One region of the Cobetia sp. 10Alg 146 genome, then DNA from elsewhere that is predicted to be linked to it. Evidence: predicted binding sites of a transcription regulator. Region 1 holds the regulator's gene; the other holds the start of a gene.
What was found. The regulator PhoB, encoded in region 1, activates phosphate uptake and scavenging genes when phosphate is short. The targets are predictions, from matches to a motif close to TGTCATANNNNTGTCANA.
Positions count from the first base shown of each region.

Region 1 (7,507 bases):
TCTGCGGGCCGCGGCGCTGTGGGAGGAAGTGAAGGACCGGCTGTTCGACAGCGCGCTGGGGCTTTCCGGTGGCCAGCAGCAGCGCCTGGTGATCGCGCGCACGCTGGCGGTGGAGCCGGAAGTCCTGCTGCTGGATGAGCCAGCCTCGGCGCTGGATCCGATCTCGACGCTCAAGATCGAGGAGCTGATCCGCTCGCTGCGCTCACGCCTGACGTTGGTCATCGTCACCCACAACATGCAGCAGGCAGCACGTGTCTCGGATGCCACGGCCTTTCTGCATGAAGGGCAGCTGGTGGAATATGCCCCGACCGATCAGCTGTTCACCAACCCGCGTCGTCGCCAGACCGAGGACTACATCACCGGCCGTTTCGGGTGAGATCACCGAAGCGGCACTGCAGGTGGCTGACACGTGTCTCGCGCGGGACGTTGGCGGATGGGCCATCGCGTCGTGGATATTTCAGCGCGGCGCGAGATTCGATTGGCGTCCCGGCGCTCGAGTGAAATATAACTGCAATCAAGAGGCGTCATGCTAGGAGGGAGCCGCCTGCGCCAGACCCTGCTGCAGCGCTTCTACATCAATGCCACATGTCAGAGACCGCCTGCCTCGGCGGATGACTTCCCGGGAGAGGGTAATGGATATCACCAGCGATTCGCACGGCAAGCACATATCCCAGCAGTTCAATCACGAGCTGGATGCGCTGAAGACACACCTGCTGGCCATGGGCGGTCTGGTGGAGAAGCAGCTGCAGGATGCCGTCACGGCCCTGCTGGAGGGTGACAGCGAGACGGCGACACGCGTGCGTGACAATGACAAGGCCGTCAACGACATGCAGCTGAAGATCGACGACGAGTGCACCCGCGTGCTGGCGCGCCGTCAGCCGGCGGCCTCTGACCTGCGTCTGGTGCTGGCCGTGATTCGCGCCACCTCCGATCTGGAGCGCATCGGTGACGAGTCCAGCAAGATCGCGCGCAATGCCATCTCGCTGGTCGAGAACGGCCAGAGCCCGCGTGGCATGGTCGAGGTTCGTCACCTCAGTCAGCATGTGCGCAGCATGGTGCGTGACTCGCTGACCGCCTTCGCCCGCTTCGACACGGATCTGGCGCTCAAGGTCCTGCGTGAGGACGCCTCGGTGGACCTGGAATACCAGAGCGCGATGCGTTCGCTGATGACCTTCATGATGGAAGACGCGCGCCAGATCACCCCGGTGCTCAACGTGATGTGGATTCTGCGTGCGCTGGAGCGTATCGGGGATCACGCCGACAACCTCGCCGAGTACGTCATCTTCCTGGTCAAGGGCGTGGACGTGCGTCACACCGACACCCATGACCTCCAGCCGCAGGATCTCGACAAGCCCTGACGTGCAGTCCCCTTCCCCGGGGCCTGACGCCTGTCTGCCGATGACGCCCCGCCTCTGTCCCGCCGACGGAGCGCGGGGCGTCTGCCATTCGATGCGCCGACAGCTGCGTGGGACGGGTGGTAGTGCTAGGGTGTGGCTCCGGCCGCCCGAGGGCAGCCGCCTTTCACGAAATGACGAGGACGTCGCATGATTGATGCCGTATCGGCGCTGGTCCGCGGGACCCGCATGGTCTATACCCCCGGGCTACGCCGTTTCGTGTTCGTACCACTGGCGATCAACCTGGTGCTCTACAGTGCCACGCTGTGGCTGTTGTTCAGCCAGTTCGAGGGCTGGATCGATTACTGGATGCTCAAGGTACCCAGCTGGCTGGAATGGCTGAGCTGGTTGATCTGGCCGGTGCTGGTGCTGAGTCTGTTGCTGGCGGTGTTCTTCACCTTCAGCCTGGTGACCAATCTGATCGCGGCGCCGTTCTACGGCATTCTGGCCGAGAAGGTCGAGCATCGTCTGGATGGCACCCTGATCGAGGATGAGCGTGGCCTGGTGAAGATCGGGATCGACTCGCTGGGGCGCGAGATGGCCAAACTGGGTTACTTCATTCCCCGCATGATCGCGCTGTTCATTCTCGGCTTCATTCCGGGCCTGAATCTGCTCTCACCGCTGCTGTGGGGGCTGTTCTCGGCCTGGAGCATGGCGATCCAGTATCTGGACTATCCGATGGACAACCATCAGGTCAGCTTCGGTGACATGAAGCAGCGTCTCAAGGCGCGCTGGTGGCCGTCACTGACCTTCGGTGGTGCCGTGTTCGTGCTGACGCTGGTGCCCTTGGCCAACCTGCTGTTCATTCCCGGGGCCGTGGCGGGTGCCGTCCTGATGTGGCAGAGCCACTACCGACAGCTGCCTGCCCCGCGCCGCTGAGCCAGGCTTTATCGCGAGCGTTGACGAACGCAGATACCACGACGCCCCGCCGTGACCTCATGCAGAGGGCGCGGCGGGGCGTTCGTGTCAGTGGGGCTGCAACCGTCAGGCAGTCGTCGCGCAGCGGCGTTCCACCGGGAAATGACAACGGAAGCGTGCGCCCTCGCCGGGCAGGCTGTCGATCTCCAGGCGGCCCTGATGGCGGATCAGCACATGCTTGACGATGGCCAGCCCCAGCCCGGTGCCACCAGTGGCGGTGCTGCGTCCCTTGTCGATGCGATAGAAGCGCTCCGTCAGGCGCGGTAGATGCACGGGATCAATGCCGTCACCGTCATCCTCCACCTCGACCATCACGCCCTCGCTGGTGCTCTGGCAGCGCAGCGTGATGTGGCAGTCTTCCGGCGTGTAACGCACCGCATTGAAAACCAGATTCGAGATCGCGCTTCTCAGCTCCTGCTCCTCACCCATCAGGGCCAGTCCGGGCTCGACCTCCACCGTGATGACATGCCGCTCCTTCGAGAGGCCTTCGGCATCTTCCCGGATACGCGTCAGCAGCTGCGCCATGTCGATGCGACGTCCTTCGCCCGACAGCTCGTCGGTCTCCAGGCGCGACAGGGTCAGCAGATCCTCGACGAGGTGCTGCATGCGGTCGGTCTGACTCTGCATCTGTCCCAGGCCACGCTGCCAGCGCGGGGGCAGGTCATCGGCATAGTCGGAATAGGTCTCGAGGTAGCCGGCCAGTACCGTCAGCGGCGTGCGCAGCTCATGGGAGACATTGGCCACGAAATCGCGGCGCATTTCCTCGAGACGGTAGAGACGGGTGACATCGCGCACCATCACCAGGCGCTCGTTGTCACCGAACAGGGTGATGGAGATCTGCAGGGTCAGGTTGTCGGAGAGCGGCGATTGCAGGGTCAGCGGCTCACGATAGGCCAGACGATTGAAGTAATCGATGAACACGGGGTCACGCAGATAGTTGGTGACGTGCTGGCCGCGGTCGTGACTGGCCTTGAGGCCGATCAACTGCTCGGCAGCGCTGTTCCACCACTCCATGTCGCCGTGGTTGTCGAGCATCACCAGGCCATCGCGCATCGCTTCCGAGGATTCCTGGATGCGATTGAGGATGCTGCGCAGTCGCTCCTGTGCCTGACGCTGACCCTTCTGGTAGCGATACAGACGATCGAGCAGATCCCCCCAGACGCCATCGCCGGGCGGCGGCTCTTCATGGGGGTTGGTGATCAGCCAGGTGTAGAGGCTCTTGAGATGCTTGAGATGGACGAACAGGTACAGCGCCAGCCCCAGCGCCAGGCCCCAGCCCAGCAGGCCGAGCAGTCCGCCGACCAGCCCGAAGCCGCCCGCCAGATAGCCCAGCCGCCATAGCTCGTTCGTCCAGTAGCGCATCCGCGTCTCAGGCCTGGGCGCTGAAGCGATAACCGGTACCGCGGACGGTCTGGATCAAGTGCTGATGCCCCTCGCCCAGCGCCTTGCGCAGACGACGAATGTGCACGTCCACGGTGCGCTCCTCGACATAGACATTGCCGCCCCAGACCTGATCCAGCAGCTGGCTGCGGGTGTAGGCGCGCTCCTGATGGGTCATGAAGAACTGCAGCAGGCGGTATTCGGTGGGGCCGACCTCCAGGGAGTTGCCGTGTGCGGTCACGCGGTGGCTGGCGGGGTCGAGCATCAGACCCTCGACTTCCACCGACTCCTCGACGCCCTTGGGCGTGGTGCGGCGCAGCACGGCCTTGAGGCGTGCCACCAGCTCGCGTGGCGAGAAGGGCTTGGTGATGTAATCGTCCGCCCCGGCCTCGAGCCCCTGGATCTTGTTGTCTTCCTCGCCCTTGGCGGTGAGCAGGATGATCGGCAGCTCCGCGGTGGTCTCGTCACGCTTGAGGCGGCGCGCCAGTTCCAGCCCGCTGGTGCCGGGCATCATCCAGTCCAGCAACAGCAGATCGGGCTTTTCATCGACGACGATGGCGTGGGCGTCCTGGGCATTGTCGGCCTCCAGCACGCGGTAATCCGCCATTTCCAGGGCGACGGCGATCATCTCGCGTATCGAGGATTCGTCGTCGACAATCAGTACGGTCTTGGAGCTCATCGCTAGATCCCATGCAGCAGTCGGCGCACGCGCCAGAATGACAAGTCGATGACGATTACAACCTGCTTATATGACAGTGAGATGACAATCGCCAGCTTGGCAGCTTGCCGCCCGGCTTGCCAGCGAGTCCCTCAACTCTCTCAAGGCGTGAATGTCACGCCTCGCCGCACGAGGAAGGTCGCTGGCAGACCGGATGAGGACTCGGGCCCGTTGGCCGGAAAGAGGGGTCAGGCAGCTGGCCAGGTCGCCAGCGCGATGCCCGCGAAGATCAGCAGGCCGGACCAGTGGTTGTTGAGAAATGCCTGGAAGCAGGGGCCACGCTCCCGCTCGCGAATCAGGCGCTGCTGCCAGACGAAGGTCACGGCCGCCGCGGCCAGCCCCAGCCAGTAGAAGATGCCCAGCGCCAGGTGCAGGCCGATGCCGATCAACACCGCCAGCATGCCCAGCTGCAGCAGACCGATCATCAGCTTGTCGGCGCGGCCGAACAGGACGGCGGTGGACTTGATGCCGACCTTGAGATCGTCATTGCGATCGACCATCGCATAGGCGGTGTCGTAGGCCACCGTCCACATCAGGTTGGCCGCGAACAGCCACCAGCCATAGGTCGGCACCTCCTCAAGCGTCGCCGCGAAGGCCATCGGAATCGCCCAGCCGAAGGCGGCACCCAGCACCACCTGCGGCAGATGATGGAAGCGCTTCATGAACGGATAGCTGGCCGCCAGCAGCACGGCGACGATCGACAGCAGCACCGTGGTCAGGTTGGTGAAGCACACCAGCACGAAGGCGGCCGCGACCAGCACACCGAACAGGGTCAGCGCCTCGCGCTCCGTGATGCGTCCTGAGGTCAGCGGGCGATCCCGGGTGCGTTCGACATGCTTGTCCCAGTGGCGATCCGCGTAGTCGTTGATCACGCAGCCGGCGGCACGCATCAGATAGACGCCAGCCACGAAGATCAGCAGCGTATCGCGGTCCGGTAGCCCATCGGCCGCCAGCCACAGGGCCCAGAGGGTCGGCCACATCAGCAGCCAGGTGCCGATGGGGCGGTCCAGACGAGTCAGGGCGAGGTAATCGGCCAGTTTGGACGGGCGGGAAGCGGATGACGCTGACATCAGGACTCCTGATCGAACGGCAGTGGGGAATCAGAGTTCCAGAGCGTGCTGGAACCGAGGGGTGAAACCTTCCTGGACCAGTACCCGGAAGCGACCGTGCGAGAACATCGAGCGGCGCATCCACAGGCTGGCGGTGCGTGCCAGCGGCTGCGTGCTGGCAAGTCTCAGTGGCGCCCGGCTGACATCGATGGCGCTGCGGGTCAGGTCAGGCTGGCGGAACAGCCAATGGCCCAGCGAGCCTTCGCCGAGCGTCGAAAGACGGTGGCCATGGGCCAGGTCCAGCGCCGCCAGCGAGCGCGCGATCACCCAGGGCTCATCGCCATGACACAGGGCCACTTCGCGCCGCCAGACATGGCGTCGTGGCGCGATACCCAGCATCCGCGCCTCATCCCGCCGGGCAGGGCCGGTGTCCTGCAGCAGCAGGCGCACGCGCAGCCCCTGACCATCGAGCATGCGCATGGCGTGATCGAGACGCTGGGTCAGCGAGTCGCTGGAGGACAGCCATGGCCACCAGCCGGCCGGCATGACGCCTTGCAGGCTCGCGGCGGGCTGCCAGTGGCGGCGGACCGCCGAGTCCATCGCTCTCTGGTGAGCGCAGGGAGTGCTGAGTTCCGAGCGAGACATGGCCCGGATGGCGATCTTGCCGGCAAACGCTGCCGAGTGGGAGTGACAGACCACGATGAATTCCCTGTCAGGATGACAAGTGGCGAGTCTAGCACGCCCGAACCGCAAGGCCTGCAGCGTGAGCATGCCCGCGCCAGTGGCAGGCTGGTATGCTGGGGCCCGACTACCCTCTTTTCCTCTCGGATCGATCTCAGGAGATGGCGCCATGCGCGACCCTCGTACCCTTGTCATCATCGGCACCGGCATGGCCGGCATTGGCCTGGCGCGTGCCCTGCGTTCGCGTGACAAGGACAGTCGACTGATCCTGGTCAGTCAGGACAGTGGCCACGATTACGCCAAGCCTCTGCTGTCCACCGCCTTTGCCAAGGGCATGAGCGCCCGGGCATTGGCACGGCAGACCTCCGTGGCCCTGGTGGATGAACTGGACGCCGAGCTGCGCACCCATCAGCGAGTGACGAGCATCGATACCCACGCGCGACAGGTCTGGCTGGGCGAGGAATGCCTGGCCTATGACGAGCTGGTGCTGGCACTCGGTGCCGCGCCGCGGCGACCCTTCCCCATCGATGACTCGGTCGGCTCGCGCGTGATGAGCATCAATGATCTCGATGACTACGCCGCCTTCAGCGCCACGCTGACGGCAGCGCGTGAGGCGGGGGAGAGTGGCCGTGTCGTGATCGTCGGTGCCGGTCTGGTGGGGTGTGAATACGCCAATGACCTGAAAGCCGCAGGACATGAGGTCACCCTGGTCGCGGCGGAAGACACTCCGCTGGATGGCTTGCTTCCCCAGGCGCTCGGCCAGCGACTTGGCAAGGCCTTCGATGCCATCGGCGTGCGTCGGCTGCAAGGCGAGATGGTCGAGACCATCACCGCCGGCAAGGCAACGCAGGCACCTGTCAGCGTGGTGCTGCAGAGTGGTCATGCGGTGGAGGGCTCGCTGGTGCTGCTGGCCACGGGGCTCGCGCCACGCATCAAGCTGGCACAGGGCGCGGGATTGAGTGCTGGCGGGGATGGCATCCGCGTCGATCGTCACCTTGCGACCTCCCGGCCGCATGTCTGGGCGCTGGGAGACTGCGCCAGTGTCGAAGGGGTCAATGCCATGTACGTGCAGCCCCTGCAGGCCGCGGCTCGGGTGCTGGCCGCCAATCTGTGCGGCGAGGCGGTCGAGCTCGACTGGAAGGCCTGGCCCGTGCTGGTCAAGACACCGGCGCTGCCCATCGTGGCCTACCCGCCTCGGACGGCCGTGGCGCGCTGGGACATCACGGGCGAGGGAGATGATCTCGATGCACGCGCTCTCGATGCGAACGAACGCTTGATTGGATATGCGTTGACAGGCGCCTCCGTTCGCAGGAAAGTCGAGCTGGCGCGGCAGGCACCGCCGTTGCTAGGCTAGGCGATGCCATGGC
Region 1 covers NZ_JARWKT010000005.1:80,076-87,582, reverse strand. Annotated here, with positions in the region: gene pstB (phosphate ABC transporter ATP-binding protein PstB) at 1-376, shown strand, start outside; gene phoU (phosphate signaling complex protein PhoU) at 633-1,358, shown strand; gene cysZ (sulfate transporter CysZ) at 1,545-2,273, shown strand; gene phoR (phosphate regulon sensor histidine kinase PhoR) at 2,379-3,674, opposite strand; gene phoB (phosphate regulon transcriptional regulator PhoB) at 3,682-4,371, opposite strand; gene ubiA (4-hydroxybenzoate octaprenyltransferase) at 4,599-5,480, opposite strand; gene QD172_RS10395 (chorismate lyase) at 5,511-6,230, opposite strand; gene QD172_RS10390 (FAD-dependent oxidoreductase) at 6,310-7,494, shown strand.

Region 2 (7,507 bases), on a different contig from region 1:
CTCAGGCTGCCCCAGTTTCGCCACGCGGGCCGTATCGGCCAGCAATACCGCCAGGCGCTGGTTGTCGCCTCTTCCATGGGTCAGCCAGGCACGCAACAGGCCGGGGAGACCGCGTTGTGCTTGCGGGTAAAAGGTGTCTTCGGACATGCACAAAGCCTTATGCTGTAGTCATTCCACGGGGTTGTCCGCCTGTTGCCGGCGGTTCGAGCGGCAGGTGGTGCCTCATGTCTTCATGGCTCGCATGGGCCAGCACCGGGAGAGATTCTACATGGAGCACGATTTCATCACCCCCATTGACCGCAGTCAGTATCCCTCCCAGAAGTGGGAGCGCTACGGCGCGGATGTCCTGCCGCTGTGGATCGCCGACATGGACTTCAGCGCGCCGCCGGCCGTGACGCGTGCACTGGCGGAACGGGTTGCTCACCCGATCTACGGCTATGCCAAGCCCTCTCAGGGGCTCGACGACAGTCTGCGCGACTGGAGCCGTGAGCACTATGGCTGGGAGATACCGCGTGAGGCCATCGTCTGGCTGCCCGGCGTGGTGCCGGCACTGCATCTCGCCAGCCTGGCATTGACGTCAGAAGGGGCGGGGGTCGTGACGACCACGCCGATCTACCCGCCCTTCCTGCAGGTTGCGCAGAAGACGGGGCGTATCGCGCAGATGGCGCCATTGGCGGAGCCTGCCGAGCCAGGTGGCCTGTGGCAGCTGGACCTCGAGGCACTGGAAGCCGCGATCACTCCCGAGACGGAACTGCTGCTGTGGTGCCATCCACACAATCCTACCGGCCGTGTCTGGCGCGAGGAAGAGCTCGAGGCGCTGGCAGCACTGGTGGAGCGTCATGATCTGCTGGTGGTGTCCGACGAGCTGCATGCCGACCTGGTGGTGGACCCCGCATCGCGGCATATCCCGCTGGCCAGCCTCAATCCGCGCCTGGCGGCGCGCTGCGTGACACTGTGGGCGCCTTCCAAGACCTTCAACACGGCGGGACTGACCTTTGCCTGTGCGGTGATCACCGATCCGGACCTGCGTCAGCGCTTCGTCGCCGCGACCCGTGGCCTGATGCCGGATACCAATGTATTGGGCATGGTGGCGACGGAAGCGGCGTGGCGTGAGGGAGAGCCGTGGCGTCAGGAGCTGCTGGAGGTGCTGCGCGGCAATCTCGATCTGCTCGAAGCGCATGTGGCCGGCTGGGAGCGCGTTCGCATGACGCGCCCCCAGGCGACCTATCTGGCCTGGCTGGACATGCGTGAGGCCGACCTGGGCGATTCGCCTCAGCAGACATTGCTGGAGGAGTGCGGTGTCGCGCTTTCCGACGGGGCCGACTTCGGCTGGCCGGGGTTCGTGCGCCTGAACTACGCCACCACACGTCAGCAGCTTGAGCAGGCATTGCAGCGTCTCGATGAACGCCTGAAAGGTGCGCTGCAGGGGTAGTCAGATGTCTGATCTGGATCAAGCGCCGATGAGATGCTGGCAGGAAGTGGCGAGCGAAACCTTGAATTGAGAATCATTATCGATAACTCTGAGGGCAGGCCGTTCATCGTGAGCGGGCATCCTCAGGAGGGATGATGATGAGACATGAGCTGGCAGAGACATCTCGTTGGGCGCGAGCCGATGTTGAGTCGTCCGGCGTGATGGCATGTCGAGAATGGTGTTGCAGGGGCGGGAGTCTCCGGTTGGCCAGGGCGAAGGAGGCGGGGGCCATCACGCCCGCGCTGGAAGAGCTCCCGCCTGGCTGTCCGCTCAGCGCCCGCGAAGCGCGTGCGAGGCCATCACTGCTGAAAGGGTGGACGCGTCGGGGCGGCTGAATCCAGGGCTCATCCGCATCCTTTCCCGTCCTGCTGCACGCACACGCTTCACGACATTCATCCGCTACCTGCGACAAGGGGCCCCGAGGACAACTCACGTCCTCGGGGCCCCTTGTCGTGGGAAGGTGGTTGCCGTCTGCGACTCAGTACATCAGGGCGAACAGCTGGCGGCGGAAGCGCACGGTCAGCTCATGGGTCGCGCCGAGGGCATCGAACACGCGCAGCAGCGTCTTGCGGGCCAGATCATCCCCGTATTGGCGGTCGGTCTTCATCAGGCCGATCAGGGCATCGAGCGCCAGCTCGTAGTGGCCATCGGCAAGATCACGCATGGCGCGCTGGTAGCGGGCCTCGCTGTCATCCCGCTCGATCATGGCCTGGACCTCTTCCGGGCTCGGCGCCTCGGCGATGAAATCGATGCGTGCACGCACACCACGCGCCTTCGGGCCATCGCGGTCTTCCGGCTTGAGGGAGTCCAGCAGCTGGCGGGCCTCTTTGCCGTTGCCTTCGGCGACCAGGACCGAGGCGAGCTGGATGCGGTAGTCCGGTGTCTCGGGGGATTCCTGCGCCAGCTGCTGGTAAATCGCCTTGGCGGTCGCCAGGTCGCCGGTTTCCAGTGCGCTGGCGGCCTGCTCGACGAGGCTGGGGCCGGCACCGGCAGCAGGCATCACCTTGTGCTGCTCGAGGAACTGGCGAATCTCGGCTTCCGGGCGGGCGCCGGTGAAGTTGCCTGCCAGGCCGCCCTGGATGACCAGCTTGACGTCGGGTACCGAGCGCACTCCCAGCTGGGCAGCGATGTCCTGCTGTTCCTCGGCGTTCAGCTTGGCGAGGATGAAGCCACCGGCATATTCACGAGCCAGCATCTCGAGAATCGGCGTCAGGACGCGACAATGCTCGCTCTGGGGAGACCAGCAGTCCAGCAGCACCGGTACCTGCTGTGAGGCCTCGAGGACCTGCTGCAGATTGCTCATGTCGACATCGATGATGTAGGTGTTGGCGTCTTCTGCCTGGCGGGGGGCGCTGGCAGCAGCTCCGCCTACCACGCCTTGTGGTTGGGCGGCGGTGGTGTCATTGCCGGTCAGTGGCTGGCCGGTATTGGGATCGATGATCATGATGCATGCCCCGGAAGTGTCTGCGATTCAAGGCTCGCACGCGAGCCGGCTGGCTTGATGATGCGGGCCGCGGCGGGCGAGTTCAAGATGTGCAGGGTTCATCTGGCGCGGGCGGGGGTCTCAAGGCTTGAGGTCGTCCCCGGCCAGGCGGGCGATGCACTGGATCTCGTCCTCGCTCAATGGCATGACGGAAAGGCGGGCACGGCGGACCAGGTGACTGTCGGCCAGCTCGGGCTTCTCCTTCAGGCGCGCGATGGGAAGTGCACTACGCAGCGAACGCAGATAGCGCAGGCGCGGAGCGACCCAGCGCGGCGTCTTGCCGGCCTCGAGGTCCGCCATCTGGCGAGGGTCGAAGCCCTTGTGCTCGGGGTCGCTGGCTGTCGGGTCCGGCAGGGCGAGCTCGCTGACCACGGCCAGCCCGACCACTGCAGGTACCTTGCAGCTGGAGTGCTGGATGAGCACGACATCCCCGAGCTGCATCTCGCGCAGGAAGTTGCGCGCCTGATAGTTGCGCACGCCATCCCAGAGTGCCGGCGACTCGCGGCGCAGGTCTTCCAGCGAGAAGGCGTCGGGTTCGGTCTTGACCAGCCAGTGGCGCATGCAGGCACTCCTTCGAGACTGACGTGATGAGTGTGAAGGGGATGGGCGTGGAGAATGGGAGGAACGAGGGCCGGGCGCTGGCCTCGTCGATATCCTCGCACAGGAATGTCACGCATACGAAAAAGGCCTGATGCAGGGCATCAGGCCTTTCGAATTCTTGGTAGCGGGGACCGGATTTGAACCGATGACCTTCGGGTTATGAGCCCGACGAGCTACCAGACTGCTCCACCCCGCAACACTGGGTACTGCCTTTGCTCCAACTCTGACGCATCAGAGGTTGGTAGCGGGAACCGGATTTGAACCGATGACCTTCGGGTTATGAGCCCGACGAGCTACCAGACTGCTCCATCCCGCAACATCACGTTGTTTCCCAAGTGCCGAAACTGCTGGCGCTTGCTGGTAGCGGGGACCGGATTTGAACCGATGACCTTCGGGTTATGAGCCCGACGAGCTACCAGACTGCTCCACCCCGCATCAACGTGGGGCGTAGTATAAGGATATACAGTGCTGAGTCAACCGTTATCCCGTAATCAGCCGGAAGACTTTCCTGAGGCGGCCAGGCGATGGGGGGGAGCGAGGGTGATGGAATTGACCTCAATCAATGTGAGAGATCTGCTACATACTTTCCGTGGGAATCCTGTCCATACTGAGAGTGACACGCCTCGCGCAGGGCGGTGACAGTCTTCACCGAGCGCACGGTTGTCGCCATGCTGTCAGAGACGCCTGTCAGTGTTTGTCGTTACCGGAAGATCGCCAGCCAGTCGATGAGCGATCAACGGCGAAATGCCATGCTGTGCTCCCTTGCGGGCACAGGACGTTCCAGGAACAGGGAGAGACAATAACATGACGCAAACAGCACCCGTTGCATGGGTCACCGGTGGCACCGGTGGCATCGGTTCCGCCATCTGTCGTGAGCTGGCGAGCCAGGGGTACCAGGTGATTGCCGGTTACAGGAACAAGGAAAAGGCAGAAGGCTGGTTGCAGGAACAGCGTGCTGCCGGGTTCGAGAACATCGCGCTTTCCGGTATCGAGCTGGACAACTTCGAAGCCTGTCAGGCAGGCGTCAATGAAATTCGCGAGCGCTTCGGGCCGGTGGCCGTGCTCGTCAACTGCGCAGGGATCACGCGTGATACCTCCATGCGCAAGATGAGCTACGAGCAGTGGCGCGAAGTCATCAACTGCAACCTCGATAGCGTCTTCAATACCTGCCGTGCCGTCATCAATGACATGCTGGAGCACAAGTACGGCCGCATCGTGAACATTTCCTCCATCAACGGCCGCAAGGGCCAGTTCGGTCAGGTGAACTACTCGGCCGCCAAGGCGGGCATGCATGGTCTGACCATGGCGCTGGCACAGGAAACCGCGACCAAGGGCATCACCGTCAATACTCTGTCGCCGGGCTATATCGCCACCGACATGATCATGAAGATTCCGGAAGAGATTCGTGAATCCATCCGCGAGACGATTCCGGTCAAGCGTTATGGTCAGCCGGACGAGATCGCTCGCGCGGTGGCATTCCTCGCGGACGAGAAATCCGGTTTCATCACCGGTGCCAATCTGGACATCAATGGTGGCCAGTTCATGGGCTGATGTCCGTTCGTGCTCATGCGCCCCGGCGTCTCGCGACGTACCCGCAGGGTGGCAGAACCCGGCAGGGCGGAAGAGGCCATCAAGCGTACAAGAGGCCGCAGAGCGCACTCACAGGAACCAGGATCTGACAGGAGAGGGGCAAGCGCACTTTTCCTGTCGTGAAAACCACGAAGCCCCCGTCTCGAGGAGAGACGGGGGCTTCGTCGTCGTAGGGTGCCGGTCAGCTGACTGTCTATGCCGACCCGACGCCGTCAGTGGTTGAACAGGGCATCGAAGCGCGGCAACTCGGCCTGCCAGGCTTCCCAGTCCAGCGGACCATTGGCCAGCAGCGCATCCAGCACCTCGTCGAGTTCCTCATCACGCTCAAGGCGCTCGCCCAGTTGCTGATTGATGCGGGCCACCTGAACGGTCAGGCGCCGCGATTCGTCTTCCGCACCCAGCGGCGCCTCGAACAGGATCGCCAGATGGACACGCAGCTCCGCGAGGCGCTCATTGGCGGCGTTGGCGCTGACCGGCTCGGCACGGCGCATCTGGTTGCGCGCGGCATTGGCCTGGCGGCTGGCATCGTCGAACGCCGGTGAGTCGGGGAGTTCGACATCCTCGATATTGCCCTGGCGTGCACTGGCATCGGCGACGGCATGTTGCTCCAGCAGGTCGCGCCACTGCTGCCATTCCTGGCGCAGCTGCTGGGCATGGAGTTCATCCAGGCGCTGTTCGCGACGCTTGAGAATGCCATTCCAGCGTCGACGCATGCCGTCACCGCGCTTGCCACGCGGCAGGGCGCCCAGCGCGTCGGCTTCCTTGAGGGCGTCGTCCAGCTGGGCGGCGTCTTCCAGGGTCGTCGGTTCCCAGCTATCGAGGCGCTCGATCAGGGCCTGCCATTGTTCGAGGCGGACCTGCTCGCGCGTGTCACGCGCTTCACGGTCCTGATCACGTGCGGCGAAGATGCGGTCGCAGGCGGCGCGGAAGGCAGACCACAGGCGTTGCTCCTCGCCCTTGGGGGCACGGCCCAGTTCCCGCCAGCGGGTCTGCAGTGCCTTGGCCTGCTCGGCGCGCGCACGTGCCGGAGCGTCTTCATCGGCCAGCGCTTCGGCGGCGTCCACCAATGCCTGCTTGGCCGCGGCGATCTCGCCGGCGCGCTGGTCGATCAAGCCTTGCAGCGCGGTCAGCGCTTCACCGAAGCGATGCGACAGCTGGCGGCCCGGGCCTGCCGGTACCGGAGTGTGACGGCGCCACTCTTCGCGTGCGCGGTCGCGGATCTGGCGCAGGGCGTCCGGGTCCGCATCGCCCATGGCGTGTCCATTGAGCGATTCCAGCTGCTCACAGAGCGCCTCACGCATGGCAAGGTTGTGCTCGCGTGCCTGCTTGCGCGCTTCGCGGTAATCCTGCAGCTGTTGCTTGATGCTGTCCGAGGCGCTGCGGAAGGACTGGCTGGACTCACGGCTGGCAGCGGCATCGCCCAGGCTGCGCCACTGCTGAATCAGTTGCTGATGCTGGCGGTCGCGCTGCTCATCACTGAGGTCCTCGCGCTCGGCCAATGTGGAGATGGCTTCCAGCAGCTGTTCACGCTTGGGAGCGGCGACGAAGTTCTGCCAGTCACGCAGCTCCGCGACGCGAGCGCCCAATTGACGAAGGCGCGTCTGACGCTCGCTGTCGAGCTGGCCTTCGGTGCGGTCGCGCAGTGAACGATGCAGGCGACTGGCGGGCTTGAGCTTGCCGGCTTCCAGGTAGGTGTCCAGCTGATCCAGTTCGGCGCTGATGGCTTCCAGATCAAGCGTTCTGGGCTTGTCGCTGCTGTCCGTGGCGGGCTCATCGGTCGCGGCGGCCTCGTCGGCACTCTCTTCATCGGTCGTCGCCGGCGGTGCAGCTGCCTCCAGCGCCTGGCGCACGGCATGCAGCGTTCTGGTGAGCGGCAGCTCTGCTGGCCAGGCGATCTCGCGCTCGAGACGTGCCATCTGTTCCAGGTCATTGTCGACCAGCGCCGCGTCCATCTCGCCCTGGCACAGCTGATGGCGATACCAGGCATCGAGCGGGTCCTGCAGCTGTTGCTGCAGGCGCTGATGACGTTCGAGCAGCTCGGCAGGGGCCGAGAACTGGTCGGTCAGCTCGCGCCAGCGTTCGCCTTGCAGACGACGCTGAGCCTGAAGGCTGGCGAAGTCATGATCATTGACGCACTCGCGACTGAGGAGGTCCGCGCGCGCCTGGTGCAGGGCCGTGAGGATCTCTTCCAGGTGGGTGCTCAGGTTGGCGCTCAGGCGTTCATGCTCACGGATGGCCTGTTCACGGGCTTCGTGATCGCTGATGACCTTGTACGCCTGCAGACGCGCTTCCTCGAAACGCTGCTGGACGTCGTGGTCGGCGGCCGGCAGTCGCTCCCACTCGCGCAGCAGTGAGCGATAGCG
Region 2 covers NZ_JARWKT010000013.1:18,300-25,806, forward strand. Annotated here, with positions in the region: gene QD172_RS16940 (hypothetical protein) at 1-147, opposite strand, end outside; gene QD172_RS16945 (PatB family C-S lyase) at 269-1,432, shown strand; gene QD172_RS16950 (tetratricopeptide repeat protein) at 1,950-2,915, opposite strand; gene QD172_RS16955 (EVE domain-containing protein) at 3,036-3,515, opposite strand; tRNA gene QD172_RS16960 (tRNA-Met) at 3,674-3,750, opposite strand; tRNA gene QD172_RS16965 (tRNA-Met) at 3,794-3,870, opposite strand; tRNA gene QD172_RS16970 (tRNA-Met) at 3,913-3,989, opposite strand; gene phbB (acetoacetyl-CoA reductase) at 4,359-5,105, shown strand; gene QD172_RS16980 (DUF349 domain-containing protein) at 5,357-7,507, opposite strand, start outside.
Region 2: the regulator PhoB is predicted to act here: its motif matches at 4,216-4,233, upstream of phbB (acetoacetyl-CoA reductase).